3 regions of the Parvimonas pharyngis genome follow, and region 3 is predicted to be linked to each of the others. Evidence: a T-box and tRNA genes for the amino acid it is inferred to sense, from the RefSeq annotation. Region 3 holds a T-box; the other regions hold tRNA genes.
The links. The T-box of region 3 lies ahead of leuS (leucine--tRNA ligase). A T-box ahead of a tRNA ligase gene usually reads a tRNA of that ligase, here a tRNA-Leu.
Positions count from the first base shown of each region.

Region 1: it has a tRNA-Leu gene. The T-box ahead of leuS (leucine--tRNA ligase) is inferred to sense a tRNA for this amino acid. The anticodon was not compared.
Region 2: it has a tRNA-Leu gene. The T-box ahead of leuS (leucine--tRNA ligase) is inferred to sense a tRNA for this amino acid. The anticodon was not compared.

Region 1 is NZ_JBKICJ010000002.1:55,258-65,484, forward strand. It holds gene rsxA (electron transport complex subunit RsxA) at 1-398, opposite strand, end outside; gene rsxE (electron transport complex subunit RsxE) at 398-1,012, opposite strand; gene ACLGL0_RS02550 (RnfABCDGE type electron transport complex subunit G) at 1,023-1,601, opposite strand; gene ACLGL0_RS02555 (RnfABCDGE type electron transport complex subunit D) at 1,601-3,055, opposite strand; gene rsxC (electron transport complex subunit RsxC) at 3,066-4,391, opposite strand; tRNA gene ACLGL0_RS02565 (tRNA-Leu) at 4,739-4,824, opposite strand; gene sdaAA (L-serine ammonia-lyase, iron-sulfur-dependent, subunit alpha) at 4,851-5,732, opposite strand; gene sdaAB (L-serine ammonia-lyase, iron-sulfur-dependent subunit beta) at 5,741-6,403, opposite strand; gene mnmL (tRNA modification radical SAM protein MnmL/YtqA) at 6,403-7,350, opposite strand; gene ACLGL0_RS02585 (peroxiredoxin) at 7,350-7,790, opposite strand; gene ACLGL0_RS02590 (Cof-type HAD-IIB family hydrolase) at 7,792-8,640, opposite strand; gene ACLGL0_RS02595 (DUF1292 domain-containing protein) at 8,697-8,999, opposite strand; gene ACLGL0_RS02600 (DUF4097 family beta strand repeat-containing protein) at 9,143-10,075, opposite strand; gene ACLGL0_RS02605 (DUF1700 domain-containing protein) at 10,068-10,227, opposite strand, start outside.
Region 2 is NZ_JBKICJ010000001.1:49,760-59,986, forward strand. It holds gene ACLGL0_RS00225 (bifunctional metallophosphatase/5'-nucleotidase) at 1-1,310, shown strand, start outside; gene ACLGL0_RS00230 (exodeoxyribonuclease III) at 1,353-2,105, opposite strand; gene ACLGL0_RS00235 (phospho-sugar mutase) at 2,263-3,957, shown strand; gene ACLGL0_RS00240 (hypothetical protein) at 4,030-4,425, opposite strand; tRNA gene ACLGL0_RS00245 (tRNA-Leu) at 4,491-4,577, opposite strand; gene upp (uracil phosphoribosyltransferase) at 4,775-5,404, shown strand; gene ACLGL0_RS00255 (hypothetical protein) at 5,523-6,245, shown strand; gene ygiD (4,5-DOPA-extradiol-dioxygenase) at 6,346-7,110, shown strand; gene tig (trigger factor) at 7,246-8,571, shown strand; gene clpP (ATP-dependent Clp endopeptidase proteolytic subunit ClpP) at 8,628-9,206, shown strand; gene clpX (ATP-dependent Clp protease ATP-binding subunit ClpX) at 9,217-10,227, shown strand, end outside.
Region 3 is NZ_JBKICJ010000001.1:437,745-447,971, reverse strand. It holds gene ACLGL0_RS02085 (peptidylprolyl isomerase) at 1-222, shown strand, start outside; gene ACLGL0_RS02080 (thymidine kinase) at 225-836, shown strand; gene ACLGL0_RS02075 (cold-shock protein) at 928-1,128, shown strand; gene ACLGL0_RS02070 (GrpB family protein) at 1,255-1,821, shown strand; gene ACLGL0_RS02065 (Hsp33 family molecular chaperone HslO) at 1,889-2,773, shown strand; gene ACLGL0_RS02060 (MATE family efflux transporter) at 2,783-4,135, shown strand; T-box leader at 4,186-4,373, shown strand; gene leuS (leucine--tRNA ligase) at 4,410-6,821, shown strand; gene ACLGL0_RS02050 (patatin family protein) at 6,932-7,756, shown strand; gene ACLGL0_RS02045 (metallophosphoesterase) at 7,765-8,454, shown strand; gene ACLGL0_RS02040 (class IV adenylate cyclase) at 8,456-9,001, shown strand; gene ACLGL0_RS02035 (hypothetical protein) at 9,003-9,299, shown strand; gene ACLGL0_RS02030 (HAD family hydrolase) at 9,308-10,033, shown strand; gene ACLGL0_RS02025 (flavodoxin) at 10,094-10,227, opposite strand, start outside.

The sequences.
Region 1 (10,227 bases), on a different contig from region 3:
GTTTCTAACAAATTATATTCTTTTTGAATATTTGTAATCGCAACACCTAAAACTACACAGTTTGTTGTGATAAGTGGTAGGAAAACACCCAAAGCATTATAAAGATTTGGACTCATTTTCTTAAGAACCATTTCAACAAATTGTACCAAAGTTGCTATTACAAGGATAAATACTATAGTTTGTAAATATTCAAGTCCTAAAGTATCTAATAATGTCTTTTGGATCATCCAAGTTACTGCGCTTGAAATAGTAATTACGAAAGTAACCGCCATACCCATACCAAAAGCAGTTTCTACTTTATTTGATACACCAATCAACGGACAAATTCCTAAGAATTGTCCCAAAACATAGTTATTTACTAAAATTGATGCAACTAAAATTTTTAATATAGTACCCATTAGTTACCTCCTTCTTTTTTAGCGCTAACTCTTTTACTTAACATATTAAATCCAGCTACTAAAAGTCCAAGAATAATAAACGCTCCTGGAGCTTGTGTAATAACACCTATACTTACATAATTTTTTCCAAGGATTGGAAAACCAAGCCATGTTCCATTTCCTAAAATTTCACGAACACTTGATAATACTATCAATGCAAATGTAAATCCAACGCCTTGTCCTATACCATCAATCATAGATGAGAATACTGTGTTCTTTGATGCAAAAGACTCTGCTCTTGCTAAAATTAGACAGTTTACTACTATAAGTGGTATGAAAAGTCCTAAACTATCATAAAGTGCAGGTAAATACGCAGCTAAGAACATTTGAACTAATGTTACGAATGTAGCTATAATTACTACATAAGCAGGTATTCTTACTTTATCTGGAATAAACTTTCTTAAACTTGAAATTACAATATTTGAACATGTTACTACGAATATTACTGAAGAACCCATTCCTATTGCGTTTGTAACACTTGTTGTTACGGCTAATACAGAACACATACCAACAAGTTGAACAAGTACAGGGTTATTAGCAAATATACCATCAAAGAAAATCTTTTTTAATTTCATATTAACCCTCCTACTTTCCAATTTCTTGTAATGCGTCTATAGCGCCATTCAATCCATTTAGAACAGCATTAACACTAATTGTTGTTCCAGTTATTGCTTGAATATCATTATCTGCATCAGGATGTAAATTTTTAACTAAATGTTCAGTAACTTTATTTCCAATAACGCTTTTAGCGTATTCTTCCGTTGTTACTCTACTTCCAAGTCCTGGTGTTTCACTATGTTTTAAAACTTTAAATCCAACTATCGTTTGATTTTCAGTATTTACAGCCATAAGCATTGAAATATCTCCACCATAACCATTTTTTCCTAAAGTCTTAAATACATAACCAACAGTTTTATCTGATTTCTTCGCAACTTCTATTTTTTCAATATTTTTTATCTTTGTTTTAATTGCTTCAAGTTTTGCTTCATCAAGAGTTTCAAACTTATCTGCATCGGCAAAAACTTCTTTCAAAGCTGCCTCATATTGAGTCTTTTCTCTTTCTTTAATTACAGGAGAAGTAAAACTATTAGCAAATGCAAGAACAAAACCTGCAATTGCAGTAATTAAAAATAATCTTACAGTTAATTTAATAGATTCTTTCATTACTTTTTAACTCTCCCTTCTCCAAATACTTTAGGGACACAATATTTTTCTAGAAGTGGAGTAAATATATTCATAAATAGAATTGAATAACTTACACCTTCAGGTAAATTACCAAAGTTTCTAATAAGTGCAGTTATTATACCACAACCCATAGCGAAAAATATTTGAGCTTTTCTATTAACGGGAGCTGATACATAATCAGTAGCCATGAAGAATGCCCCTAATATAAGTCCACCCATTAAAACTTGAACCGGTAAATCAGCTATAGCTGTTCCTGTTAGAGCTAATACAACAGCAGTTGTAGATATAAATACAAGTGGAATTCTAAGTTGAATAACTCCTCTGTATAATAAATATGCAGCTCCAATTAATAAGCATATAGTTGAAACTTCACCAATACAACCTCCTCTTACACCAATGAATGCTTCAAGGAAATTAACTTGAGTTCCCTTTGATAAAGGAGTTGCAAAAGTTGCAGCATCCAATGAAGAGTAAGTTGATGAATTTATTAAATTTGAAATTCCTGAGTTAGGTGGTGCATAATTTGACATTGCAGTTGGAAATGATGCTAATAACGCAGCTCTTGCAGCAAGTGCAGGGTTCATAAAGTTCATTCCAAGTCCACCGTATAATTGTTTAACTATGATTATAGCAAACATACTTCCAAGTGCTATCATCCAATAAGGAATTGTAGCAGGAACGTTGAATGCTAAAAGCATACCAGTAATTACTGCAGAAAAATCATTTATAGTAATTGGTCTATGAGTTAATTTTTCGTAAACATATTCTGAACCAACAGCAAAAGCTACTGATACCAATGTTACCAATAAAGCTCTTAATCCAAAGAAGTAAATTCCAGCTAATAAAGTCGGTATTAAAGCTATAACAACATCTCTCATAACTGTACTTACAGTTGCTTCACTTCGTATGTGAGGAGATGAGCCAACAAATAATTTCATTTGAGGTTCTTCACTACCTCTACCTCTAGCAGGTCTTTCTCTTCTTTCACTTGCAGGCTTCTCTTCAGAATCTGCACTAGCTTCTGTTGATCTTTCTCTTCTTTCTCTAGCAGGACGTTCAGCTCTTTCTCTAGGTTCTCTAGGAGTTCTTTCACGTCTTTCTCTATCAGGTCTTTCAGCACTTGCTTCTTCACCTGATTCTTTAGTTTCAGTTGTATCAGAAGTTGTTGTTTCTTCCTCTGATGCAACTCTTGATCTTCTCTCCCTTACAGGTCTTTCAGATCTTTCTCTCGGCTCTCTAGGAGCTCTTTCTCTTCTTTCTCTTACTGGTCTTTCTGACTTTGTTTCTTTAGTTTCAGAAGCAGTTTCAACAGTTTCTGTATCAACCTCAGTTACTTCCTTTACTTCTTCAACATTTTCAGATACCACTTCATTTGTCTCAAGGTCCGTTCCATTTTCAGAAGGGACTTCAACTTTTAAATCTTTTTCGTCCATAGTACCCTCCTTATGCTCTAGTTCCTTTACCTTGTTTTCTAACTTCAGCTTTTCCAAGTCTGATAGTTTCAACTAAAGGTCTGTTTGACGGACAAATATATGAGCAAGAACCACATTCAATACAATCCATTAAATGTAGTTTTTCCGCTTCTTCAACTTTGTTTTTCAAAGTATATAGCTGTAAATATAAAGGCTGTAAGTACACAGGACAAATATCAACGCATCTACCGCATCTAATACAAGGACTTACAGCTTTAGGGGCGCTCTCTTCTTGAGTCATGAAAAGCAATCCACCCATAGCTTTAGCTGTAGCTACATTTGGAGTATATTGTGTTTCACCCATCATAGGTCCTCCTGAAATAATCTTTCCAGGTTCACTAGCATATCCCCCAATATATTCTACAACATCAGAAACTTTAGATCCTACTCTAACCATAACATTTTGCGGTTCTTTAAGTGCATGTCCAGTCATTGTAACCAATTTTTCATATAATGGCTTACCATGAAGAACTGCATCATTAATAGCAATAGCAGTATTTGCATTTATCACTCTAATTCCAACCGCAGAAGTTGATGCTCCAGAAGGAACAACTATTCCTGTTGTAGCTTGGATAAGTCTCTTTTGATCTCCTTGAGGATATTTTGTCTTTACGACACTTACAGTTACCTCAGGATAAGGCTTAGCGGCTTCTTTTAACTTATCAATAGCAAGAGGCTTATTATCTTCAATACCTAGAATACCTTTTTTAGCACCCATTGCCTTCATTGCAAGTAAAAGTCCCATAACAACTTTATCTGGATATAATTCCATCATAAGTTGATCGCTTGTTAAATATGGCTCACATTCAGCGCAGTTTATTATTATGTAGTCTGTAACTTGTCCTTCTCTAGCTGTTAACTTAACATGAGTAGGAAATCCTGCACCACCAAGGCCGACAATTCCGGCTTCTTTAATGGCGTCTATTATGTCTGTCGCGCTTACTTCGTCAATTGTTAAATTTTTTTCTTCATATCCTAATTCGTCTAAACCATCATTTTCGATAGTTACTCCTTGACACACAACTCCAGTAGCTGTCATAATCTCGTCAATAGACTTAACCTTACCGCTAACACTTGAATGAACATTAGCAGAAATAAAAGCTGAGGCTTCTCCAATTTTTTGTCCAACTTTTACTAAATCATTCTTACTAACCAAACAAGTAGCTGGTGCTCCTGAGTGTTGTGATAGAGGTATTGTTACTACCTTTGGTACAAAACCAAAATTAACAGGTTTTGAATTAGTCAACTCTTTAAAGTCATGGATATGCTTTCCACCTTTAAAAGTGTTCACGCTCACTTTACTCACCTCTTTTTAGTATCACAAGTTTTTAATTTTTTAATAAATAAAATTAATAATAACAAAAATCATTTATATACAAAAATATTTTTAAAAACTTGTATTCATAATTATTTTACACCATTTTTATTTTGATGTCAATTTAAAATCGGACAGTAAAGCGACAAAAATATACAAATATTAGTACTTTTTTATGGTTTTTAATAAAAAATTTTTATTGATCTTTTTTACAAAAAAAGATTGAGTTTAATTACTCAATCTTTATTAATTACCTTATAATAATACTTAAACATTTTATATTTAAAACATTCCCAATAAAAAAACTCCGTTAGTTTATCTAACGGAGTTGGTGCAGAAAAAGGGACTCGAACCCTCACAAGCTGTGCTTACTACCCCCTCAAGATAGCGTGTCTACCAGTTCCACCATTTCTACATATACGGACTTAATCGTCCGTTTTATTAACTTAATCTATTTGGGAATACCTTACATTCCATTTTTTTAGCAGATGGGCAGGCAGCACATCCACCTAAAGCAGTTTCTCTTAATGTTTCAGGAAGTGCATTTCCAACTTCATACATTGCTTGAACTACTTCATCAAAAGGTACAATACATTCAACACCCGCAAGTGCAATATCACTTGCAACTAAAGCATTAATTGTTCCTGACCCATTTCTTAATGCACATGGGAATTCCACAAGCCCTGCAACAGGGTCGCACACCAATCCCAATACCATAAGCATCGCAAAAGATGCAGCTATTAAAGATTGTTCTGGTGTTCCTCCGTGTAATTCAACTATTGCAGCAGCACTCATTGCAGTAGCCGCTCCACATTCTGCTTGACAACCACCCTCAGCTCCAGAAATAGTTGCATTTGTTGCAATAATTCTTCCAACAGTTCCAGAAACTAAAAGCGCCATTAGCATTTGATCATCAGTATAATTAAATTCTTCTTGTATCCAAGAAAGACTTCCCGGTAAAATTCCAGCTCCCCCTGCAGTAGGTGCAGCTACAATCTTTCCCATACCTGCATTTACTTCTGATGTTGAAAAACCTCTAGCAATTGCAGTTACCATAGACTCTCCTAAAATGCTTTTTCCACTTTGTGCATGTCTTAATATTTTCTTAGCATTTCCACCAGTTATTTTAAATGGATTGATTTTATCATTAGTAATAACATCAGATGCAGATGCTTTCATAACTTCATAAGTTTCTCTAAGCATATCCATAAGTTGTTCTTCTGTTATATCCATTTCTTCTAATTGATATTCTAATGCAATTTCACTAATTTTTTTGTTTTTCTCTTTACATAATCTTAATAATTGTGCTCCTGAAGAAATCATATAACCTCCTATAATGGTTTTAAAATCATACATTCTAACATATCTGGTAATTTACTTATTCTATAAATAGCCATTTCATCAATTCCACCATCAATTTCCATGATAGCTGAAGCAACTCCGTCTTCTCTATTCATAATTAAACTACCGATATTTATCTTGTTTTCAGCTAAAATTGTACTTACTTGTGCAATCATTCCATATCTATCATTATATTTGAGGATTATAGTATTATACAATCCTCCAAATTTAACTTCAACACCATTTATATTCGTAATTTCGATTGCTCCACCACCAATTGATGAACCAATTACATAGAAACTTTCTCCATTTTGGTCAATGAATTCAGTTTTAACAGTATTAGGATGAGCATATAACAAATCCATTGGAACAAAAGAAAAATCAATTCCTCTACCTTTTGCAATATTTAAAGCATCTCTAATTCTTTCATCATCAGTATCATACCCTAAAATTCCACCTACTAAAGCTCTGTCAGTGCCATGACCTTGGTATGTGTTTTTAAAACTACCATGTAAATGAAAAATTACTTTCTTTATATCTCTTGCATAGATTATTTTAGCAATACGTCCAAGTCTACAAGCTCCTGCAGTGTGAGAACTTGATGGTCCAATCATTATTGGTCCTATAACATCAAAAAGTCCATAGTTTTTCATTATTTTTTCACTACTCCTTCAAAATTATTAAACAAATCACCTTGTTTATAATTATTTTTTTCCATTTTTACTAAAATTTCATCTCTAATTTTCCACCAACTCGTATTCCAATTACAGAAAAGACTATTTTCTTCTGGTACACGACCAAGCAATCTTTGTAACACTATATTTTTATCTAGATTTCTCAAAAAAGCTATAACTAAATCAATGAACTTTTCCTTCGTTATCAACTCAATTTCTCCTTTTGAGTACATTTCTCCTAAAACTGTATTTTTAACAATATATAGCGAATGTAATTTAACCTCTTCAACATTTAAAGCAGATAAAATCTTTGCAGATTCAACCATATCTATCTCATCATCCCAAGGCAATCCAACAATAATATGTGTACAAACTCTAAATCCAAATTTATGAATTAAATTGACTGCATTTATAAATTCAGCCAATGTATGTCCTCTGTTAAGTTTAATTAAAGTTCTATAATTTACAGTTTGTAATCCAAGTTCAAAGTCAATTTCTAAATTTCTGCCATTTTGAAATTCTTTCAAAAATAATAATTGTTCTTCTAAAATACAATCCGGCCTTGTTGATAAAGAAATACCAATTATATCATCATCAACAATACTATCTTCTATCATCTTTTTAAAATCGTCCATTCCAAGATAAGTATTTGTGAAATTTTGAAAATACACAATAAATTTTTTCGCATTATATTTTTTAGAAATATATTCTTTATTTCTCAAAACTTGATCTTTAACAGACATAGAAATATGGCAATTTTCAAAAGAACCACCTTCTTCTCCACAGAAAATACAACCTCCTGTAGCGATATTTCCATCTCTATTAGGACAGCTCAAATTTAATTTAACAGGTAACTTATAAACTTTTTCTCCATAAATATCTCTTAGATATTTTGAATACGTTCTGTAAAAATCTTCCTCTAACATTATAATTCCTTCAACGCTTCTAAAACTTTTAAAGCATGATCTTTCGCTTTTACATTTCTAAATTCTTTTAGAATATTTCCTTTATCATCCAAAATAAAAGTGGATCTAACAGTTCCCATATATTCTTTACCATATAATTTTTTCATTTTCCAAACATCAAAATGTTCTTGAATTGATAAATCTTCGTCTGAAACTAATTCCACAGTTAAATTGTGTTTTTCTATAAATTTCTTGTGGCTTGCAAGAGAGTCCTTGCTAACCCCAATAACAACTGCATTCAACTTTTCAAACTCATCTTTAAGTTCGCTAAATTGAATTGCTTCCAAAGTACATCCTGAAGTATTGTCCTTTGGATAAAAATATAATACTATTTTCTTTCCTTTATACTTATCTAAAGAAAATTCACCATTTATTCCATTAAATTTTAAATCACAAGCCATATTATTCTCCTACAATATCTTTAAATATTTTCTTCAATTCAAAATATACCCCATCTTCATTATTTGTAAATTCGGTTATATTATTTGTTAAAGATTTTAACTCTTCAATACCATTTTTCATAGCAAAACCCATACCTGAGTTTTTAACCATTGACTTATCATTAAATTCGTCACCAAAAGATACAACTTCTGAAAGACTAATATTCTTGCTCTTAAGATAGTTAGTTATAGCGATCCATTTATCTGCTTTTTTAGATTGAAATTCCAAAACTTTTTTCCCGTTTGGAACAAAATACATATTTTTAACTAAATCTTCTTCATCTTTGAAATATTCAAAAAACTCATCAATTCTTTCTTCTTTATCTAAAAAAGCAATACATAAAACAGTTTCTAAAGATTCTACATCAATTTGACTAAAATATCTTACACTATCAACAGCAATTTTTTTATCAACAATATTTTCTTCGAAATGACTCTTCTTTGGTTGTCCATCTTTTATAGCTAAATGATAACCATCAACAAAAGAGTCTACATAAATATATGGATTCATTCCACATTCTAATGCTTTATTATAAATTTCTAAAAACTTACAATTACTTACATATTCAACATTTACTAATTTATTAGATTCCTTAAATCTGCTCATAGCTCCATTATTTGCACATACCATTATATCTCTTTTTAAAGGTTTCAAAAAATCTGATACCATATAAAAATGTCTTCCAGTAGCGATTATAACTTCTATACCATTTTCAATCAAATTGTCTAACAATAAAAAACATCTATCAGATATTTTTTTATCATCATCCAATAGAGTTCCATCTAAATCTAAACAAACCGCCTTAAACATAAATCCCCTCTTTCAAAAAAATAAAGTGCCGATAACGGCACTTTATAGACTTCTTATTATTCTTCGTCTTCTTCAACTAAAGCATCAAATGCATCAGAAACCTTACTGAATTCTTCATCATCTTCGATTTCTTCTACTTCATATTCTCCGTCTTCTTTTTCTATATATTTGCAAAGTAAGATACTTCCATCTTCTTGACTTTGAAGTGCTATATATTCTTTTTCTTCCACTTCAAAAACTCCGATAACTTCAAAAGTTTCTTCTTTTCCGTCTTCGTTTTCAAAAACTAATAATTCAGCTTCTAATTCTTCTTCGCAACCACATCCGCAGCCACATCCACAGCCTTTGTTTTCTTCCATTTTTATGCCCTCCTTAAAATTTTAAAAATCTTAGATTTTTAAACTCATAAAAGATATTTATCACAAATTATGAAATACATATCTATATTAATAATACCACATTTTTATAAAAAAACATAGCTTTTTTATAAAAAATTTTTTAATTAATTTTTTTCTAATTTTATATTTCCTGCTTTTGATTTCAATCTAATCTTTACTGTCTTAGATTCTTCTCTATTTTTATTGAAATCTTTATCTATATATATATTTCCTACATCTGAATCTAAATCCACATCATAATTTACATTTTCATCATAAAGCAATGAACAATTTACATTTCCGGCGTTATTTTCAACTTCTAGTAATTCATTTATTTCAACATTAGAAAACGAAACATTTCCAGCTTTTTTATCTACTTTACATGAATTAAATTTAGAATCTTCCACATATAGATTGCCCGCTTTATTCACTGATCTAAAATGATTTGAATTATTAACTTTATTCAAATCAATATTACCTGCTAAATTTGTTAATTCAATATTCTCTGAATTTATATTCTTTAATTCACAGTTACCAGCATTTTGACTAATTTTTATATTTTTAATATTAACATCTGAGATTGTCACTTTACTACTAAAACTATTAAAATCAAAGTTTTCTAATTCAGGTTCAGAAAGATATAAAACAAAAGATTTATTACTTATCTCATCATTGAATAGAAGATTTTTATAGAAATTTAAATTAATAATTATGCTAAAAGAAAATTTACTATCTTCTTCTAAATCTTCTATTAATAGCTTTCCTTCATTATTTGTTATTTTGAAGTCTTCTTTATTTTCAGAAAAATATTCAATATAGTTTTTTCCATTTTCAGACTTTTTAATTTTAAAATTTGATTTTGTAAATTTTACTTCTGTAGAAGTAATTTTATCTAATTCCATAGTGTATTTATTAACTTTAGTACTGTTACCTAATCTATAACTATCTATATCGGTATCTTTTAAATACTCTAAACCCCCATTTTGAATTCCTAATAAAAATAAAACAAAACCTAAAATTAACATTATTATAGAAGTTTTTAATACTTTATTATTCATACTTTTTACCTCTTCTTCTTGAAATATATGAAACAGTTTCTTTACATAAATTAATTAAAAAACTAACAACATATTTGCCAGCTATATATAACAATCCATTAAGCCCTAATATAATTAATCCGCACCCAAGAAGAAACATTCCTCCTGGAATA
Region 2 (10,227 bases), 390 kb from region 3:
ATGCAAATTTAAAAGAGAATCTAGTTGCAAAAGCACTTAATCATCTTGATTGTGATTTTATAAATATTGGAAATCATGATTTTAACTATGGAAGTGAATTTTTATATAAATATGTTAAAGAAAACAATGCAAAATGTATTACAAATAATGTAAAGTATAAAAATGAAAAACTAGGTAATACAAATATTGTTGAAATTGACAATAAAAAAATTGCACTAATTGGGGTTGTAACTGATTATATTGACCATTGGGAAAATCCTAATAATCTTCAAAATCTTGAAATTTTAAATGTTTTTGAGACAGTTAAAAATTCAGTTCAAACTGTTAGGAATAAAGTTGATTATGTTATTGTATTCTATCATGGTGGTTTTGAGAGAGACTTGGAAAGTGGAGAACCAACTGAAAACTTAACAGGTGAAAATGTCGGATACGAAATTTGTGATAAAATTTCTGGAATAGATGTTTTGGTAACTGGACATCAACATAGAACTTTAAAAGGAAAAATAAAAGATACACTTGTAATACAATGTGGTGATGGATGCTCAACTTGTATGGAGATTGTATTTGATGAGAATATCTCAGTTAATCTAAAAGATATTTCAAATTTTGAAATTGATTTAGATATGGAAGAAAAGTTTAAAAAAGCTTTAAACGAAACTGAAAAATGGTTAGATATAGAAATTGGTAGTTGTAATAAAGAAATGTATATTTCAAATACTAAAACTGCACAATTAGAAAAGCATTCAATTACAAGTTTTATAAATAAAATTCAAAAGGAAACAATGGATGCTGATATTTCTGCTTGTTGTCTTTTTGAAGTAATGCCTGGTTTTGGTAAAAAGTTAAGATATAGAGATATTATTTTAAATTATCCTTTTCCAAATACTCTCGTTTTAAAAGAGATGAGTGGACAAAATATTTTAGATTATCTTACACAACTTTCAACATATTGGATTGTTAAAGATGATGAGATTGATATAAATCCAAAATTCTTATATCCAAAAAGAGAGATGTATAATTATGATTTGCTTGATGGGATAGAATATACAATGAATATTTCAAAGAGTGGAAAAAATTTTATATCCGATGTAAAAGTTGAAGGGGAAGATATAAATTTAGAAAAGAAATATAAACTTGTATTAAATAATTATAGGGCAACTGGGGGAGGTAATTTTTCACTTTTTCCTCAATTAAAGACTCTTAAAGAAGATACAAGAGATATAGGTGAAGTTTTAATTGATTATGTAAAAGAAAATAATTATGTTGAAATTGAGGATAAAAATAATATAAAATTAAAAATCGTTGAATAGAAAAAAGACTATTACAAGAAGTAATAGTCTTTTTTATTACAATTATTTAATTTCTAGATATACAGGACAGTGATCACTACCTAAAATGCTTTGATGAATTTGAGCATCAACAAGTCTATCATCCATATCTTTTGAAGTTAAGAAATAATCAATTCTCCAACCTGTATTTTTTTCTCTTGATTTTCCGAAATAACTCCACCAACTATATTCATTTTCTTTATCAGGATAGAAGAATCTAAAAGTATCAGTAAATCCACTATCTAAAAGAATTGACATTTTTTCTCTTTCTTGATCAGTAAATCCAGCATTTTTTCTATTTGTCTTAGGATTTTTTAGGTCAATTTCTTTATGAGCAACATTTAAGTCACCACAAACTATTACTGATTTTGTTTTATTTAATTCAAGTAAGTAATTTCTAAATGCATCTTCCCAAACCATTCTATAATCAAGTCTTAAAAGGTCTTGTTTTGAATTTGGAGTATAGCAAGTTACTAGAAAGAAATCGTCATATTCTAAAGTTATAAGTCTTCCTTCGTTATCATGTTCTTCAATTCCCATACCATATTTTACACTCAAAGGTTTATGTTTAGTAAAAATTGCAGTTCCACTATATCCCTTTCTTTGAGCATAATTATAGTAAGTTTCATATCCCTCAAGTTCAAGGTCAAGTTGTCCTTCACTCATTTTAATTTCTTGCAAACAAAAAAAATCTACATCAATATCATTAAAATAGTCTAAAAATCCTTTTTTAAGACAAGCCCTAAGTCCATTTACATTCCAAGAAACAAATCTCATTTTATCACCTCATAATTTTATTTAATCATACTACTTAATTATACCATAATTTTTAAAGTACAAACAAATATTTTTAGTTTGAATAATATTCTTCAGTTGAAAAAAAATACCTTTTGATGTAAAATATAATGTAATATATATTTAGGAGGACTTTATGATAGATTATAGAAAAGTTTATGAAGAATGGTTAAATAATGACTTTTTTGATGAAAATACAAAAAAAGATTTAGTTTCTATAAAAGATGATGAAGAAGAAATTAAAGATAGATTTTATAAAGTTTTAGAATTTGGAACTGCTGGACTTCGTGGAAAGCTAGGTGCTGGAACAAATAGAATGAATAAATATATGGTTTCAAAAGCGGCTCAGGCTCTAGCAAATACAATAATTGATCATGGTAAAGAAGCTATTGAAAGGGGAGTAGCATTAAGTTATGATGTTAGATATGGTTCTAAAGAATTTGCTGAACTTACATGCTCTATAATGGCTGGAAATGGAATTAAATCATATATTTATAAAGGAATAAGACCTACTCCAATGTGTTCTTATGCTATAAGAAAATTAAATTGTATTGCGGGAGTAATGGTTACTGCAAGTCATAATCCTCAAGCATATAATGGATATAAAGCATATTGGAAGGAAGGCTCTCAAATTCTTGATGATATAGCAAATCAAATTTCTGATCATATGCAAAAAATTGAAAAATTTGAAGAAGTTAAACAAATTCCATTTGAGGAAGCGTTAAAAAGTGGAATTGCAAAATATATTGATGATTCAGTAGATGAAGATTATAAAAATGAAGTTTTAAATTTAACTATAAATGATAATAATATAGACAAAGATATAAAGGTTGTATACACTCCATTAAATGGTGTTGGGAATCTACCTGTAAGAGAAGTGTTAAAGAGAAGAGGATTTAAAAATATATTTGTTGTTAAAGAACAAGAACTTCCAGATCCTGAATTTACAACTGTAGGATATCCAAACCCAGAAGTACCTAAAGCTTTTCTATATTCTGAAAAATTAGGTAAAGAAGTTGACGCTGATATTTTAATTGCAACTGATCCAGATTGTGATAGAGTTGCTCTAGAAGTAAAAGATAAAAATGGGGAGTATGTATTTTTAAATGGTAATAGAATAGGAGCACTATTATCATATTATATTTTCTCACAAAGACATGCTCTTAATAATTTACCTGAAAATCCAGTGTTAGTCAAGTCAATTGTAACAGGAGATTTATCTAAGACTATTGCAAAAAAATATGGAATTGAAACAGTTGAAACATTAACAGGTTTTAAAAATATCTGTGGAAAGACAAATGAATATGATGTTACAAAAGAAAAAAATTATGTTTTTGGATATGAAGAAAGCATAGGTTTCTGCTATGGAACATTTGTAAGAGATAAAGACGCTGTTGGAGCTTCTATGATGGTTGTAGAAATGGCTGCATATTACAAAAAACAAGGAAAGAGTTTATTAGATGTTTTAAATGATATTTACGAAGAATTCGGATATTATAATGAAAGACAAGTTTCTCTAGAACTTGAGGGAATAGAAGGACAACAAAGAATTGGAAGAATGATGGAAGACTTTAGGAATAATCCTATTAAAGAAATAGGAAAAATTTCTTTAGAAAAAATAATAGATTTTAAAGAAGGATATTTAGATTTTCCAAAACAAAATTGTCTTAAATATTATTTAAACGATGGATCTTGGTATGCTTTAAGACCATCAGGAACAGAACCTAAAATTAAATTATATATTTATACAATAGGTAAAACTGAAAAAGAAAGTATAGATAAATTAGATTTAATAGAAAAAGTGTGTAGAGAAAAAATGAATAATGTTAAATAAAGAAAAAGGTATGATAATTCATACCTTTTTTTATTATTAAAATCTAAATATAGTATTTGGTAAATTCTAAAATTAATTATACTGTTCTAAGATATTTGCTAATCCTTTCTTATGCCAAGAGGCTGCAATAGTAATTTTATTTACTCTACATTTTAATTCAAAATTTTCTCCACCAATAATTAATTGATATGAAAGTAATTTCTTTTTAAAATTTATACTTTTTATTCTATTATTAGTTATTAAAAAGCTAGATTTAGATTCGATTTTTCCCGTTAAATTATTCAAAGGCATAACAGCTATACCGTCTTCTCCAAAATGTAAAGCAATATATTTTGTAGTAAATATACCTCCAGTTCCAAAAAATAAACTTATTTTACTAGGCATAATAACTCCAACTATGGATTTATTATTAGAAAATTTCCAACCTTTATTCGTAATATATTCTTCTATATTTTTTTCTTTTAACATTATAAATTTATCCTTTCTAGAAGTTTTTTTGTAATAAAAAAACTAACAAAAGTTAGTTTTTAATATGGTGCCGGCAGTGGGACTCGAACCCACACACCCTTGCGGATAACAGATTTTGAGTCTGTCTCGTCTGCCAGTTCCGACACGCCGGCGTATTTAATTACTCGAATAGTATAACATAAAAGTAGAAAGATTTCAATAATTATATTTCAAATTTTTGTATAAAAATATTACAAATATTTTAACTAAATAGTTAATAGACTTTACTATTTAATAAAAATTTTGTATAATAGTAAAAATTATAATTTAATAGGGTAAAAATTTTTGCATAATTATAGGAGGAAATAATATGTCAAATTTAACAGTATTCGACCATCCAGTTATTTCACATAAGCTAGGATATTTAAGAGACAAAAATACGGGTGGAAAAGATTTTAGAGCTTTGATAAATGAAATTTCAATGCTTATGGCTTACGAAGTTACGAGAGATTTAAAAACTGATGAAGTAGAAATTGAAACACCATTACAAAAGACAAAGGTTAAAAGATTATCTGGTAAAAAGTTAGGAGTTGTTCCTATCTTAAGAGCTGGACTTGGAATGGTTGAGGGAATGTTAAATATTCTTCCTGCTGCTAAAGTTGGACATATCGGATTATATCGTGATCCTGAAACATTACAACCAGTTGAATATTACTGTAAATTACCTGTTGATGCTGAAGAAAGAGATTTTTTAGTTCTTGACCCAATGCTTGCAACGGGTGGTTCAGCATCTGATGCGATTAAACTTTTAAAACAAAAAGGATGTAAAAATATCAAATTAGTTTGTATCATTGCTGCACCTGAGGGTGTTAATGCAGTTCAAAAAAATCATCCAGATGTAGATATTTTTGTAGCGGCTCTTGATGAAAGATTAAATGAACATAGCTATATTATTCCAGGACTAGGAGATGCAGGAGATAGATTATTTGGAACTAAATAATTAATTGATTTAAAAAGTTGGACTTTTCTCCAACTTTTTTTATTAGATTATTAATATACTTTATAAATTTAATTATTTGTGATATAATTATCAAAGAAAAAAATTAGAGGTGATAAAAATGTTTAAAAATAAAAGAATTTTATTAGTAGCTTTACTATTTGGAATCTTTACTTTTACAGCATGTTCAAAAAAAGATATTAGTGAAGTATTAGAAAATGCTAAAAATGTTAATAACACTGTAAATTCATATTATTTAGTAAATGGAATTAGCAATGAAAGTACAGGAAAGTTAAAAACTCAGTTAATGAAAGCTCAGATATTTGTAGACCCTATCAGTAAAAATGTCTCTAAAGGGATAGCTGAAATTAATTACAATGGTCCTTCGAATGAATCTGATAATAATTATATAGCTAAAATGGTAGGAGATCAAAATAGAACTCTTATTTTAACTAAAATGATTGATGGTATAGAAGATACTTCTGAAAAAACTAATGTTACTTATAGTATAAATCCTGATTATTTTAAATTATTAAAAGGAATATATGCTTTTAATCAAAATGATTTTGAACTGGAAGAAAAAGACGATGAATACCTCATAAAATTTAAAGATGGTGCTAATTCATCTGATATATATAAGTTATTAGAGACAGAATATAAGTTAAAACTTGATAAAGTTACTCCAAATGAAGTTAAATTTTCTTTTGAAGCTGTTTTTATAAAGGACTCATATTATTTAAAAAGAATTCATTGGACAGCTGATTATTCTGGACAGAAAGGCTTAGTTAAAATTGAATGTACAACTTCTTATTCAGATTGGAATTCAGTTAACTTAGAAAAATAATTATTAAAATGTTACTCATTTATGAGTAACATTTTTTTATCCAACAGTGATTTTGTATATCAAAAAAATAAAATGGGTATAAATTAGTCAGGTGATAAATATGAATAATAAAAATGTAGTATTTATTGGACATGGATCACCAATGAATGCAATAGAAAACAATGAATTTAGTGAAAGTTGGAAATTTTTAAGTCGAAAAATAAAAAAACCAAAGATGATTCTTGCGATTTCTGCTCATTGGTATACTGATGGACAATTTGTAAGAACTGCAGAAAGTAATGAACAAATTTATGATATGTATGGTTTCCCAAGAGAACTATATGAAATTAAATACGAACCAAAAAATGATGTTGATTTTGCAAAAAGAATAATATCTGAACTTGATGTTAAAGAGGATAATTCATGGGGGATTGATCATGGGATTTGGAGTATATTATGTAAAACTTATCCTTCTGCAGATATACCTGTTGTAATATTAAGTGTTGATAAAAATAAAAGTCCAAGAGAACAATATGAGTTTGGAAAAGAATTAAAAAAGTTATTGAATGATGATATAGTAGTTGTGGCAAGTGGAAATATAGTCCATAATTTACAGTTAATAGATTATAATAAACAAGATGGATTTAACTGGGCTAATAAATTTGATAATTTTATTAAAGAAAATATTATTAATAAAAATATTGAAGCAATAGTAAATTTTAATAATAACATTTTTGATTATAGACATTCTGTCCCGACTCCTGAGCATTTCTATCCTTTACTCATTGCGTTAGGATGTGCACAAGAATATAAGCAAGTAGAAATATTTAATGAAGGATGTTCCCTAGGATCTATTTCAATGACAAGTTATATTTTTGAAAGCTAAATTGTGTAATATTCCAATTAAATTGTATCTTAAATTTAGTAAAATGTATTGAATTATATGATATTTTATGTTATAATTTTTGGGTATGTAAATAGAAAATAATATATTTTTATATAGGAATTAGGAGGGATATGTATGAATACTAAATTAGTATCAAGAGATGAAAAGAAAGTTGTTTTTACATCAGAAATAAGTCCAGAAGCGTTTGAAGCTTCAATAAATAAAGTTTATAATAAAATGAGATCAAGATTTAACATTCCAGGATTTAGAAAAGGAAAAGCTCCAAGAAAAATTATTGAATTAAACTATGGAGAAGGAATTTTCTTTGAAGATGCTGTTAATGAACTATTACCAGATTTATTTGAAGAAGCTGTTAAAGAATTAGAATTAAACAAAGATATCTGCGGAATGCCAAAGATTGACATTGAAGAATTTGATAAAAACAAGGCTATTGTTATCAAATTTGAACAAGAATTAAAACCAGTTCCAGAATTAGGAGATTATAAAAATCTAGTTGCTGATGATGTAAAAATTGAAGTAACTGATGAAATGGTTGAAGATAGAATTAATAAAGAACGTGAAAATAACGCAAGAATAGTTTCAGTAGAAGATAGACCAGTTAAAGATATGGATACTGTAAATATTGATTTTGAAGGAAGCGTTGAAGGTGTTCCATTTGATGGTGGTAAATCAGAAAATTATGATTTAGTAGTGGGATCACATACATTTATTCCAGGATTTGAAGAACAATTACTTGGAAAGAATATTGGAGATAATGTTGATGTTAATGTTGTTTTCCCTGAAGAATACCACTCAGAAGAATTAAAAGGGAAAGAAGCACTTTTCAAAGTAAAAATAAATTCAATTAAAGAAAAACAACTTCCAGAATTAGATGATGAATTCGCAAAAGATGTTTCAGAATTTGATACATTGGAAGAATACAGAGCAGATATTAAGAAAAATTTAACTGAAGCAGCAGAAAGAAATGCATTAGTTCAAAAACAAAATAATGCGATTGATGCTCTTATAGAAAGTTCAAATGTAGAAGCTCCAGAATCTATGATAAATGAAGAAGTTGATAAAGCTTTTAGAGATTTTGCAGGTAGAATTAGACAATACAATATGGATTTAGATAATTATTTCAAAATGTTAAATACTACAGAAGAAGCAGTTAGAGAACAATTAAGACCAGAAGCTACTAAGAGAGCTAATGCTGAACTTGTTATTGACGCTTTTGCAAAATTAGAAAATATTGAAGTATCTGAAGAAGAAATTGATAAAGAAATTGATGAATTCGGAAAGAATATGAAAGTAAAAGATTTTGAAGAATTCAAGAAGGAATTAAAATCAGGAGAAGGTCTAGAAGGTATTACTGCAAGTTTAATTAGAAGAAAAGCGGTTGATCATTTGGTAAGTCTTGTTAAATTCCAAGAACCTAAAAAAGAAACTGTTGAAGAATAATTAGTTAAAATATAGCTTGCGTTTTGTTAAGCTATATTTTTTATTAGGAGGTAGTTATGGCACTTATACCTATGGTAGTTGAACAAACTAATAGAGGAGAAAGGTCTTATGATATTTATTCAAGACTTTTAAAAGAAAGAATTATATTTTTAAGTGGAGAAGTGAATGATCAAATGGCAGATTTGATTGTTGCACAACTTTTATTTTTAGAATCAGAAGATCCTAAAAAAGATATTCAAATATATATAAATAGTCCAGGTGGTTCTGTTAGCGCAGGACTTGCAATCTATGATACAATTCAATACATTAAACCTGATGTAAGTACAATTTGTATTGGTCGTGCTGCAAGTATGGGAGCATTTTTATTAACGTCTGGAGCAAAGGGAAAAAGATTCGCTTTACCAAATGCTGATATTATGATTCACCAACCATTAGGAGGAGCTCAAGGACAAGCTGAAGATATTAAAATTCAAGCTGAAAAGATACTTCAAGTAAGAGCAACTTTAAATGAGATATTAGCAAAAAGAACTGGACAACCACTTAAAAAGATTGAAAAAGATACAGATAGAGATTTCTATATGACTGCTTATGAAGCAAAAGAATATGGAATTATTGATGAAGTAATTGAAAGTTAAGGAGTTAATTTTGGAAAAAAAGATTACAAGATGTTCTTTTTGTGGAAAAGAAGTTGAAGAAGTAGATCAAATTGTAAGCGGGATTAATGCAAATATTTGCAATGAGTGTGTTGAGATTTGTCATTCTATGCTTGAATATCAAGAAAGAACAAAGAAAAGAGAAAGCTTAGAAAAATTACCAACTCCTATAGAAATAAAAAATATTTTAGATGAATATATTATTCAACAAGATAATGCTAAGAAAGCATTAAGTGTTGCTGTGTACAATCACTATAAGAGAATTAATAGAGATGTAGAAAGTGAAGTTGAAATTCAAAAGTCTAATATTTTACTTGTTGGACCTACAGGAAGTGGGAAAACTCTTTTAGCTCAAACTCTTGCAAAAGTTTTAGATGTACCTTTTGCAATAGCAGATGCTACTACTTTAACAGAAGCGGGTTATGTTGGTGAAGATGTTGAGAATATAGTTTTAAAATTAGTTCAAGCAGCTGACTATGATATAGAAAGAGCTGAAAAAGGAATAATATATATTGACGAAATTGATAAAATTACAAGAAAGAGTGAAAATCCTTCAATAACTAGAGATGTTAGTGGAGAGGGTGTTCAACAGTCTCTTTTAAAAATAATAGAAGGTACAGTTGCTAATGTTCCTCCTAAGGGAGGAAGAAAACATCCTGATCAACAATATATTCAAGTTGATACAACTAATATTTTATTTATTGTTGGAGGAGCATTCCAAGGAATAGATTCAATTTTAAAAGCCAGACTCGAAAAAAAATCAATGGGATTTGGCGCAGATGTTAAAACGGATAAACTTGATGATTTTTCTGAAATAATTAAGAATTTAAGACCGGAAGATTTACTAAAATATGGATTAATACCTGAATTTGTAGGTAGAATACCAATGATAGTAACTTTGGAAAGTTTAAATGAAGATTCTTTAATTAGAATTTTGGAAGAACCTAAAAATGCATTAATAAAACAATATAAAGAACTTTTATCTATGGATAATATTGAATTA
Region 3 (10,227 bases):
TTAAGAAATTCAGATAAAAAAATATATCCTGATGAAGTTGTTGATACTTACGAAAAACTTGGAGGAGCTTTCTGGTTAGATTTTAAACATTCAGTTTTTGGACAAGTGTTTAAAGGAATGGAAGTAGTTGATGAAATAGCAAATACTTATTGTTCAAAAGATGATAAACCAATAGAAGATATGGTAATTTTATCAATTGAAGAAAAAGTATTTGAGGGCTAGTCATGCATCAATATAAAGGTAAATTAATTTTACATACTGGAAGTATGTTCTCGGGAAAGACTTCAAGTTTGTGGAAGGACTTAAATAGATTTGAAATTGCAAAGTATGAAACAGTTGTTTTCAAACCTAAATTTGATAATAGATATGCAGAAAAAGAGATAGTTACTCATGATAATAATAAAATGAGAGCAATTCCAGTTGAAAATATTGACGATATAATTGAATATATGAAAACTAGTACAGCAAGTATAATTGGAATAGATGAAGTACAATTTATTAAAGGCGATATAAGCAAAATTGTTGAAACTTTAAATTTATTCTTAGAAAATGAGTTTACAGTTGTACTTGCTGGATTAGATATGGACTTTAAAGCAGATCCTTTTGAATTAGTAAAGGAATTAATGCCAAGAGCGGATTATCTATATAAACATCATGCTGTATGCGCTAATTGTGGGGTTGATGCATGGGTTAGTTATAGAAAAACTCATGACGATGAGAGAATAAAACTAGGAGCTGCTGAAAGCTATGAACCTCTGTGCAGAAAATGTTATTATGAAAAAGAAAAAATCAGAAAACAAATGGAAAATCAGTTAAGTATGTTAGAAGATGAATAAAAATACTTGATTTATTCGTTTAATTGTGTTATAGTATGAAGGTAGTAATTTTTTGCTACAATTTCCTATAGTAATGGAGGATTTAAAGGATATGAAAGGAACTGTAAAATGGTTCAATGCGGCTAAAGGATTTGGATTTATTTCAACTGAAAATGGAGAAGATGTATTCGTACATTTTTCAGCATTAGAAGAAACTGGTGAATTTAGAACTTTAGAAGAAGGACAAGCTGTCGAATTTGAAATAGTAGAAGGCGCTAAAGGTCCTCAAGCTTCTGGTGTTGTTAAGTTATAAGATTGTTTTTTAAATAAAAATTCAATTTCAGCATACATTGTATGTTATGATATTAATATTAATATTAATCAAGAAGTAAAATCTCCTTTATAGGAGATTTTTTAAATTTAATTAAAAGGACATTTTATGAGTAAAAAATTATATGATATGAGTTTAGAAGAATTGTGGAAAATTTTTCCAATATTTCTAGTTGAACATAATGATGAATGGAAAACTTGGTATAACGATGAAAAAGCAAATATTTTATTTTTAATTCCAAATGAAAAAATTTACAGAATTTCGCATATAGGAAGTACATATATTCCTACAATATGGGCAAAAAATATTGTGGATATTCTTTTAGAGGTTAAGAATAATGAAGATTTAAAATTTGTAAAAGATATATTATTAAAAAATAATTGGCTTTGTATGAGTGAAGATGAAAAGAGAATTTCTATGAATAAAGGATATACTGAAAAAGGATTTGCTAAAAGAGTATTTCATTTGCATATAAGATTAGATGGAGATAATGATGAATTGTATTTTAGGGACTATTTATTAGAAAATTTTGAAATAGCAAAAGAGTATGAAAAATTAAAACTATCTCTCTGGAAAAAATTTGAACATAATCGAGATGCTTATACAGAATCAAAAGAAGAATTTATAAAAAAATATACTGAAATTGCAAAGAAAAAATACGGGATAATATATTAATTTATCAATTGATTTCTTTAATTTTTTAGTATATAATTTTATATGAAATTGATATTAAGGAGATTTTATGGCTAAAATATTGAGATGTATTGACGAACATAATTCAATTAGATTTTTCTTTGCTTTTACTGATGATATAGTTGAAGACTTTGAAAAATTACAAAAGAGTTCTGTTAGTGCAAATATTGAAATGGGAAAAGTTTTAACGATGAATGCGTTACTTTATTCCGACTTAAAAAATGATACTGATTCTATTGATTTAAAATTAAAGACAAATGGAGAATGTGGTCTTATAATTTCAAAATTATATAATAATTCTTTTATAACAGGATATTTAGAAAACAAAAATATAAGTAAATACGATAAAATATACGAAAAGGGAAAATCTTCAAAAGATTTTATAGGAGATAATGGAATACTTGTTTTAATTAAAGATTTAGGCCTTAAAGCACCATATATTGGACAAACAAGTATAATTTCTTCTAATATTAGTGAAAATTTTAGTAATTATTTCAGTGCTTCAAACCAAACTGTAACATCAATTGATTTACAGGTAAAAAAAGTTGAAGATAAGTATTTTTCATTTGGTTTTATGATGGAACTTTTACCTAACTATACAGAAAAAGATTTATCTCAATTTAAAATATATTCAGATATGTTTAAAGTTGAACTAGAAAATTATTTATCTTCAAAGACTGATGATATGAGTTTTTATGAATATATTTGTTCTATTTTGAAAATTTTTAATATTAGAGTTATTGAAGAAAAAATAATTCACTATAAATGTAATTGTAGTAATGAAAAGATTGATAATATGTTATTAGGGTTAGGCAAGAAAGAGCTTAATGATATAATAGAAGAAGGTAAAGAAATTGAGATTTCTTGTAATTTCTGTGATAAGAAGTACAAGAGAAGTGTTGAACATATTAAAAATTTATTAAATAAACTGTAGGAATTAACAATGAAAAAAATTAATTTATTAGATAACAGAATTTATAGAAATTTAATACTGCTTTCACTTCCTATAATGACAACTTCTTTTATTCAGATGTCTTATAGTCTGATGGATACATTTTGGGTTGGAAAGCTTGGAACAGAAGCTATTGCTGGTGTTGGAATAGTTTCGTTTATTATGTGGTTTGCTAATTCATTAGTCCTAGTTTCAAAAACAGGTATTGAAATAGGTGTAGCATATAGTATAGGTTCAAGAGATGATAAACAATTTAGAAAATATATTGATACATCAGTTGCAATTAATCTATTTATGTCAATAACTTTTGGGATATTATTATATATTTTCGGAGTTGATATAATTAAATTTTTTAACATAAAAAGTGAAACAGTAAATTCTCTAGCGAGTAGTTATTTAAATATTGTAATATTGGGACTGCCTTTTACATTTTTAAATCCATTATTTTCTGGAGTGTTTAATGGTTCAGGAAATAGTAAAGTGCCATTTATAGCGAACTCAGCAGGGCTTATTATAAATATAGTATTAGATCCAATATTAATTTATGGATATTTTGGATTACCAAAATACGGTGTAAGTGGAGCTGCAATTGCAACTACTTTATCTCAAATGATAGTTACAGGAATTTTTATAGTATTTTCATTTTTGGATGGGAAAATATTACATGGCTTTAATTTGGTTAAGAATTTTAGTAAAGCAATATTTAAAGAGGTTTTAAGACTCGGTGTTCCAACGGCTTTTAAATCTTGTATATTTGCTTTCATTTCTACTATATTACTTAGAATAATAGCAAACTGGGGAGAAAATGCTGTTGCAGCAGAAAATGTAGCTGTACAAATTGAAGCAATAAATTGGATGACAGTTGAAGGTTTTTCTATTGCCTTATGTGCCTTAATTGCTCAAAATTATGGGGCAAAAAATTATGAAAATATTCAATCTGGTTATAAAAAAGGACTTAAAATAATTTTATGGATTGGAGTTTTTTGTTCAGTCTTTTTATTTGTTTCTTCAGATTTTATAATTAGATTATTTATTAAAGACGATTTAGAAACAATCAGAATGGGAGTTAGCTATTTAAAAATTTTAGCATTTTCAGAAATATTCTTAGCTCTTGAAATAGGAATTTCTGGTATGTTTAATGGATTAAAAAACACGAAAACACCTACTATAATAAGTACTTTTTCGAATGCTCTAAGAATTCCGCTAGCTTATTTGGTTTTATATTTAAAATTAGATATAACATATATATGGGTTGTAATATCTTTTTGTACATTTGTAAAGGGATTTCTAAATTATGTTTTCTTTAAAAAATTTATAAGGGAAAACTTTGATTTTAAACTTTGATGTATTGAAAAAAAATAAAAGATATGATAGAATATTTATACTATAGATTTAGAAAATTTTTGATTGAAAGTAGTAAATATATTCAAATTTTTAGAGAGTTATTGTTTGGTGGAAAATAATATTTTGAAGTATTGAACTTGTTCATAAAATGCAAATGCCGTTGATTACGTTATAATCATAGAGTGAGTTTAATACTAATTAGAGTGGTACCACGGAAATTTCAACTTTCGTCTCTTTGTGAGGCGGAAGTTTTTTTATGGAATGGAGGAATGTTATGAAAAATTATGATCCAAAAAATATCGAAAAAAAATGGCAAGATATTTGGGATGAAAAGAAGCCTTTTAAATGTGAAATTAATGATAAAGAGAAATTTTATCCTTTAATTGAATTTCCATATCCTTCTGGTCAAGGACTTCATGTAGGACATCCAAGACCATATACTGCAATGGATGTTGTAAGTAGAAAAAGAAGACTTGAAGGACAAAATGTATTGTTTACAATGGGTTGGGACGCTTTTGGCTTGCCTACTGAAAATTATGCGATGAAAAATAAAATTCATCCTGAAGTTGTAACAAAAAATAATATTGCAAATTTCAAAAAACAATTAAAGAGTATTGGATTTTCTTTTGATTGGGATAGAGAAATAAACACAACAGATCCAGAGTATTACAAATGGACTCAATGGATTTTTATGAAGATGTTTGAAAAAGGGCTAGCATACAAAATGGAAATGCCAATAAACTTCTGTCCTTCTTGTAAAGTTGGTTTATCAAATGAGGAAGTTGTTGGTGGATGTTGTGAAAGATGTGGTAGTGAAGTTATTCATAAAGTTAAAAACCAATGGATGCTTAAAATAACTGAATATGCTGATAGACTTATTGATGATCTTGAGGAAGTTGATTTTATTGATAGAGTTAAGACACAACAAATCAATTGGATTGGTAGAAGTTATGGTATGGAAATTAAATTCCAAATAAAAGATGTTGATGATTCTATTTTAGTATATACTACAAGACCAGATACAATTTTTGGTGCTACTTATATGGTTATATCATGTGAGCATCCATTACTTAAAAAATATGAAGACAGAATAAAAAATAAGGAAGAAATAGAAAACTACATTTTAGAAGTTCAAAAGAAATCAGAATTTGAAAGAACTGAAATGAATAAAGATAAGACAGGAGTTAAGATTGACGGAATAACAGCAATTAATCCTTGTACAAAAAAAGAAATACCTGTGTTTATTTCTGATTATGTTCTAATGACTTATGGTAGTGGAGCAATTATGGCAGTACCTGCACATGATACTAGAGATTTTGATTTTGCTAAGAAATTTGGTTTAGAAATAGTTGAAGTTGTTAGTGGTGGAGAAAATGTTCAAGAAAAAGCATATACTGATACAGATAGTGGTATTATGGTAAATTCAGGTTTTCTAAACGGACTTTCAGTTAAAGAAGCAAAAGAAAAGATTTTTGAATATCTATCAAAACTTGGTATTGGAAATAAAAAGACTAACTTTAAACTTCGTGATTGGGTTTTTTCTAGACAAAGATATTGGGGAGAACCTATACCTCTAGTAAATTGTGAAAAATGTGGTTGGGTTGCAATTCCAGAAGAAGAATTGCCATTAAGACTTCCTGAGCTTGAATCATTTGAACCTACTGAAACGGGAGAGTCTCCACTTTCAAAAATTGATGAATTCGTAAATTGTACTTGTCCTAAATGTGGAGGAAAGGCAAAGAGAGAAACTGATACAATGCCACAATGGGCAGGGTCATCATGGTATTATTTAAGATATATGGATCCACATAATAAAGAAAATCTTGTTGGAAAGGATGCTTTAAAATATTTCAATCAAGTTGACTGGTATAATGGTGGTATGGAACATACTACTTTGCACTTGTTGTATTCAAGATTTTGGCATAAATTCCTTTATGATATAGGTGTAGTAAATACTAAAGAACCATATTTAAAGAGAACATCACATGGAATGATTCTTGGAGAAAATGGAGAAAAAATGTCTAAATCAAGAGGGAATGTTGTAAATCCTGATGAAATGATTGATAAATATGGGGCAGATGCGTTGAGATGTTATGAAATGTTCTTAGGAGATTTTGAAAGAAGTGCGTCTTGGTCTGATGGTGGAATTAATGGTTGTAGAAAATTCTTAGACAGAGTTTGGAAATTACAAGAAATAACAAATTCATCCGAAGAAATGTCCAAATCTTTAGAAAAATCAATCCATAAGACAATTAAAAAAGTTTCAGAAGATTTCGAATCTTTAAAATTTAATACTGCTATAGCTGCTCTTATGACTTTGATTAATGAATTTTATTCAGCGAAAGAAATTTCTAGAGAAGATTTAAGAGTATTCTTAATTTTATTAAATCCTGTTTCTCCACATATAACAGAAGAAATATGGCAAGAAATGAATTTTGGAGGATATATCTTTGAACAAACTTGGCCAAAATATGATGAAGCAAAAACAATAGATGACGAAGTTGAAATGCCAATTCAAATTAATGGTAAAGTTAGAGCTACTTTGATGATTCCAAAAGATGCTAAATTTGAAGATTTTAAAGAAGAACTATATAACAATGAAAGTGTTAAAAAGTTTGTAGAAGGAAAAACTATCGTAAAAGAAATCTTTGTTCCAGGAAAAATTTGTAATATAGTTGTTAAATAGAATTTTAAATTAAAAAATAAAAAAAGCAGGTCATATTGACTTGCTTTTTTGTATATTTTTTTATTTTATGGTAAAATAATAAATATAACTTAGTAAATGTGAGGTAATTTATGGATAATAAAGTTGCATTAGTAATTGAAGGTGGAGCGATGAGAGGAGCTTTTTTAAAAGGAGTCCTAGATTGCTTTAAAGAAAATAAAATTAAATTTCCTTATGTTGTTGGTGTATCTGCAGGGGCAATTACAGGATTTGAATTCCTTAGTGGAATAGAATTCGATGTAAATAAATTGTTTAATGAATTTTTAAAAAATATGGAATTATTAAAAAATTCTTCAGAACCTATTGATTTAGTATCAATGGTTAATAGAATTTTTGATTTTCCAGAATTTGATAAAAATTTAGAAGGTGAATTCGAAGCCGGGGTAACTTCTTTGATTGATGGTAGTTATAAATTCTTTTCATCAAAAGATGCAAAAAACACCTCAGATATGGTTAATAAAATAATAGCTTCATCTTCTCTACCAGATATGGCAAAATATGTTATAATTGATGGTATTCCATATTTTGATGGTGGAATGTATAATACAAATCCTCTTGAAAGAGCGATAGAAAAAGGCTATGAAAAATTTATAATCTTACTAGCAAAAAATAGAGGATATAGAAGAGTAAAATCAGAAGTTAGTGATAGAGTAAGACTTGCTTATAAAGATTATCCTATGTTTATTAAGGTAATGGAAAATGAAAAATATATATATAATGAAACAATGGATTTGGTTGATAAGTTAGAAAAAGATAATAAAGCGTTGGTATTTGCACCTGTAAATCCTTTAAAATTTAAATCTTTTACAACTAATTTTCAAGATGTTATTGATTTATATAAGGAAGGATATTTACTTGCAAGTCAAAGTATAGATAAGGTTAAAAATTTTGTTTAGGAGTTAGAATGATTTACGGTTTATCTGATTTACATTTAGATTATACTGGAGATAAGTCTATGGAAGTTTTCGGCTCGGCATGGGAAAATTATGAACAGAGAATGTTTGAGGCTTGGAAAGATATTGTAAAAGAAAATGATTATATTGTTGTTCCAGGAGATATATCTTGGGCTTTAAGAATTGAAGAAGCATATAATGATTTAAAGAGAATTGAAAGTCTTCCAGGAAAGAAAATTTTTTTGAAGGGCAATCACGATTTATGGTGGAGTAGTTTAACTAAAATAAAAGAACTCAATTTAAAAAATATGTTTTTTTTACAAAATAATAGTTTTGAAACTGAAGACTATGTTTTTATTGGAACGAGAGGTTGGCTTTCTCCAAAGTCTTCTGAATTTTCTGAGGATACTGATAGAAAGATTTATAACAGAGAACTTTCAAGATTAAAACTTAGTTTGGATTCTGTTAAAAACAAAGAAAAAGATATTATTTGCCTTTTTCATTATCCACCAGTTGAAAAAGATAGAACTTTAAATGATTTTGGATTATTTTTAAAGGAACATAATATAAAAGTTGCAGTATATGGCCATCTTCATGCATATTCTTTAAATAATGTAGTTGATGAAGTTGTTGAAGGAATTGAATTTCACTGTATTTCTGCGGATTACTTGCAATTTATCCCAAGACTTATTAGGAGATAAAATGGAAAAAGAATTAGAAGTAAAAATTTTAAATATAGATGTTGAAGATATAAAAAATAAATTGAAAGATTTGGGAGCAGAATTTATTGGATGTGAAAATCAAGAAAATATTAGATTATCTTCTTCAAAATTTGAATACATTCCAAAGGGAAGTTTTTTAAGAATTAGAAAATTTTTAGATGATAATGGAAAAGAAATTAACTCAGAATTAACTTATAAGGAACATAAGAAAAATGAATTTTTGAAAGAGTTTAATGAATATAATGTTTCATTAGAAAATAGTGGAGAAATGTTAAAAATAATGTCTCTTATAGGATATGATAAACTTGATATAGAGAAAAAATTTAGGACATCATATAAATTAAAAAATGCTCATATAGATATTGATATTTGGGATAAAGAAGTATATCCTTATCCATATATAGAAATTGAGGTATCGAATTACGAAGATTTGTGTGAAGTTTTAAAATTACTGAATATAAGCGAAGACAAGATTTGTTTGAAATCATTACCTGAGCTTAAAGAAGAATTAGAGAGTAGGGGTTAGTATGAAAGAGTTATTAGGAATTTTAGTTGCAAAAAGATTGTCAGTTATTGCAGTATTACTTGCAATATTCGTTGGAATGCTTGTAACATATTTACTAGGTAGATTAAAAAATAGATTTATAAAATTTATTCCAGCATTCGTTTTAATTATAGTTGGTACTGTTTTTTTAGCAGATGGATGGACAAATATTTTAACATCTAGAGGTATCAATTCGTTATACTATGCAATGATTATTGGAACAAGTGGAGTTGTTTCACTATTTTATGCCTTATTACTTATGAATTTTAAAAGAAAGTAGGTGTTCATATGGGAAATATTGCTGCTTTTTTTGATATAGATGGGACTATAGCGAGAGAATCACTAATGATTGAACATTTTAAAAGACTTATTAAATATGAAATATTGGATGAGAGTGTTTGGGTAAATGACGTAAAACAACTATATATGGAATATGTTAACAGATATGGAGCATATGATGCATATATTGAAGCTCTTTCTGAAAAATATAGAAGTGATTTAAAAGGCTTTGATATAAACTACAATAAGTTTATAGCAGAACAATCAATAAAAAAAGTTTTTGAAAGAGTATATGTTTTTTCTAGAAATGAGTTAGAATTTCATAAAACTAATGGCCATTTAATTTTTTTTGTTTCAGGAAGTCCGGACTTTTTAGTTGAAGAGATGGCAAGTAAATATGACGTCACAGAATTTAGAGCGACAAAATATTTATATGATGAAAATGGAAAATTTACTGGTGAAATAGATCCTATGTGGCATAGTGAAGGAAAAGATAAAGTATGTAATGAGTTAATTGAAAAATATAATATAGATACTGAAAAATCATATGCATATGGGGATACTACCGGAGATTTATCAATGCTTAGAAGATTTGGTAATGCATATACTATTAATCCATCAAAAAGACTATTAGAAAAAATAAGATGCGATGAAGAACTTTCAAAAAAAGTTAATATAATAGTAGAAAGAAAAGATGTAATATATAAATTAAAAGCAGATGTAATTACTCTGTAATTTTATGAATATTTTAAAAAAAGTAGCTAATAAATTAGCTACTTTTTATTTTACTATTAATTATTTACCAATTTTTTCTCCGAATGCTACACATTCATCTTCATCTTCTGGTGTTGGACAATCATATACGCAAAGTGGTTCAGCTACTAATACAGCTCCAACTCCTTCACATCTAACTTTCCAGTCTTTCATCC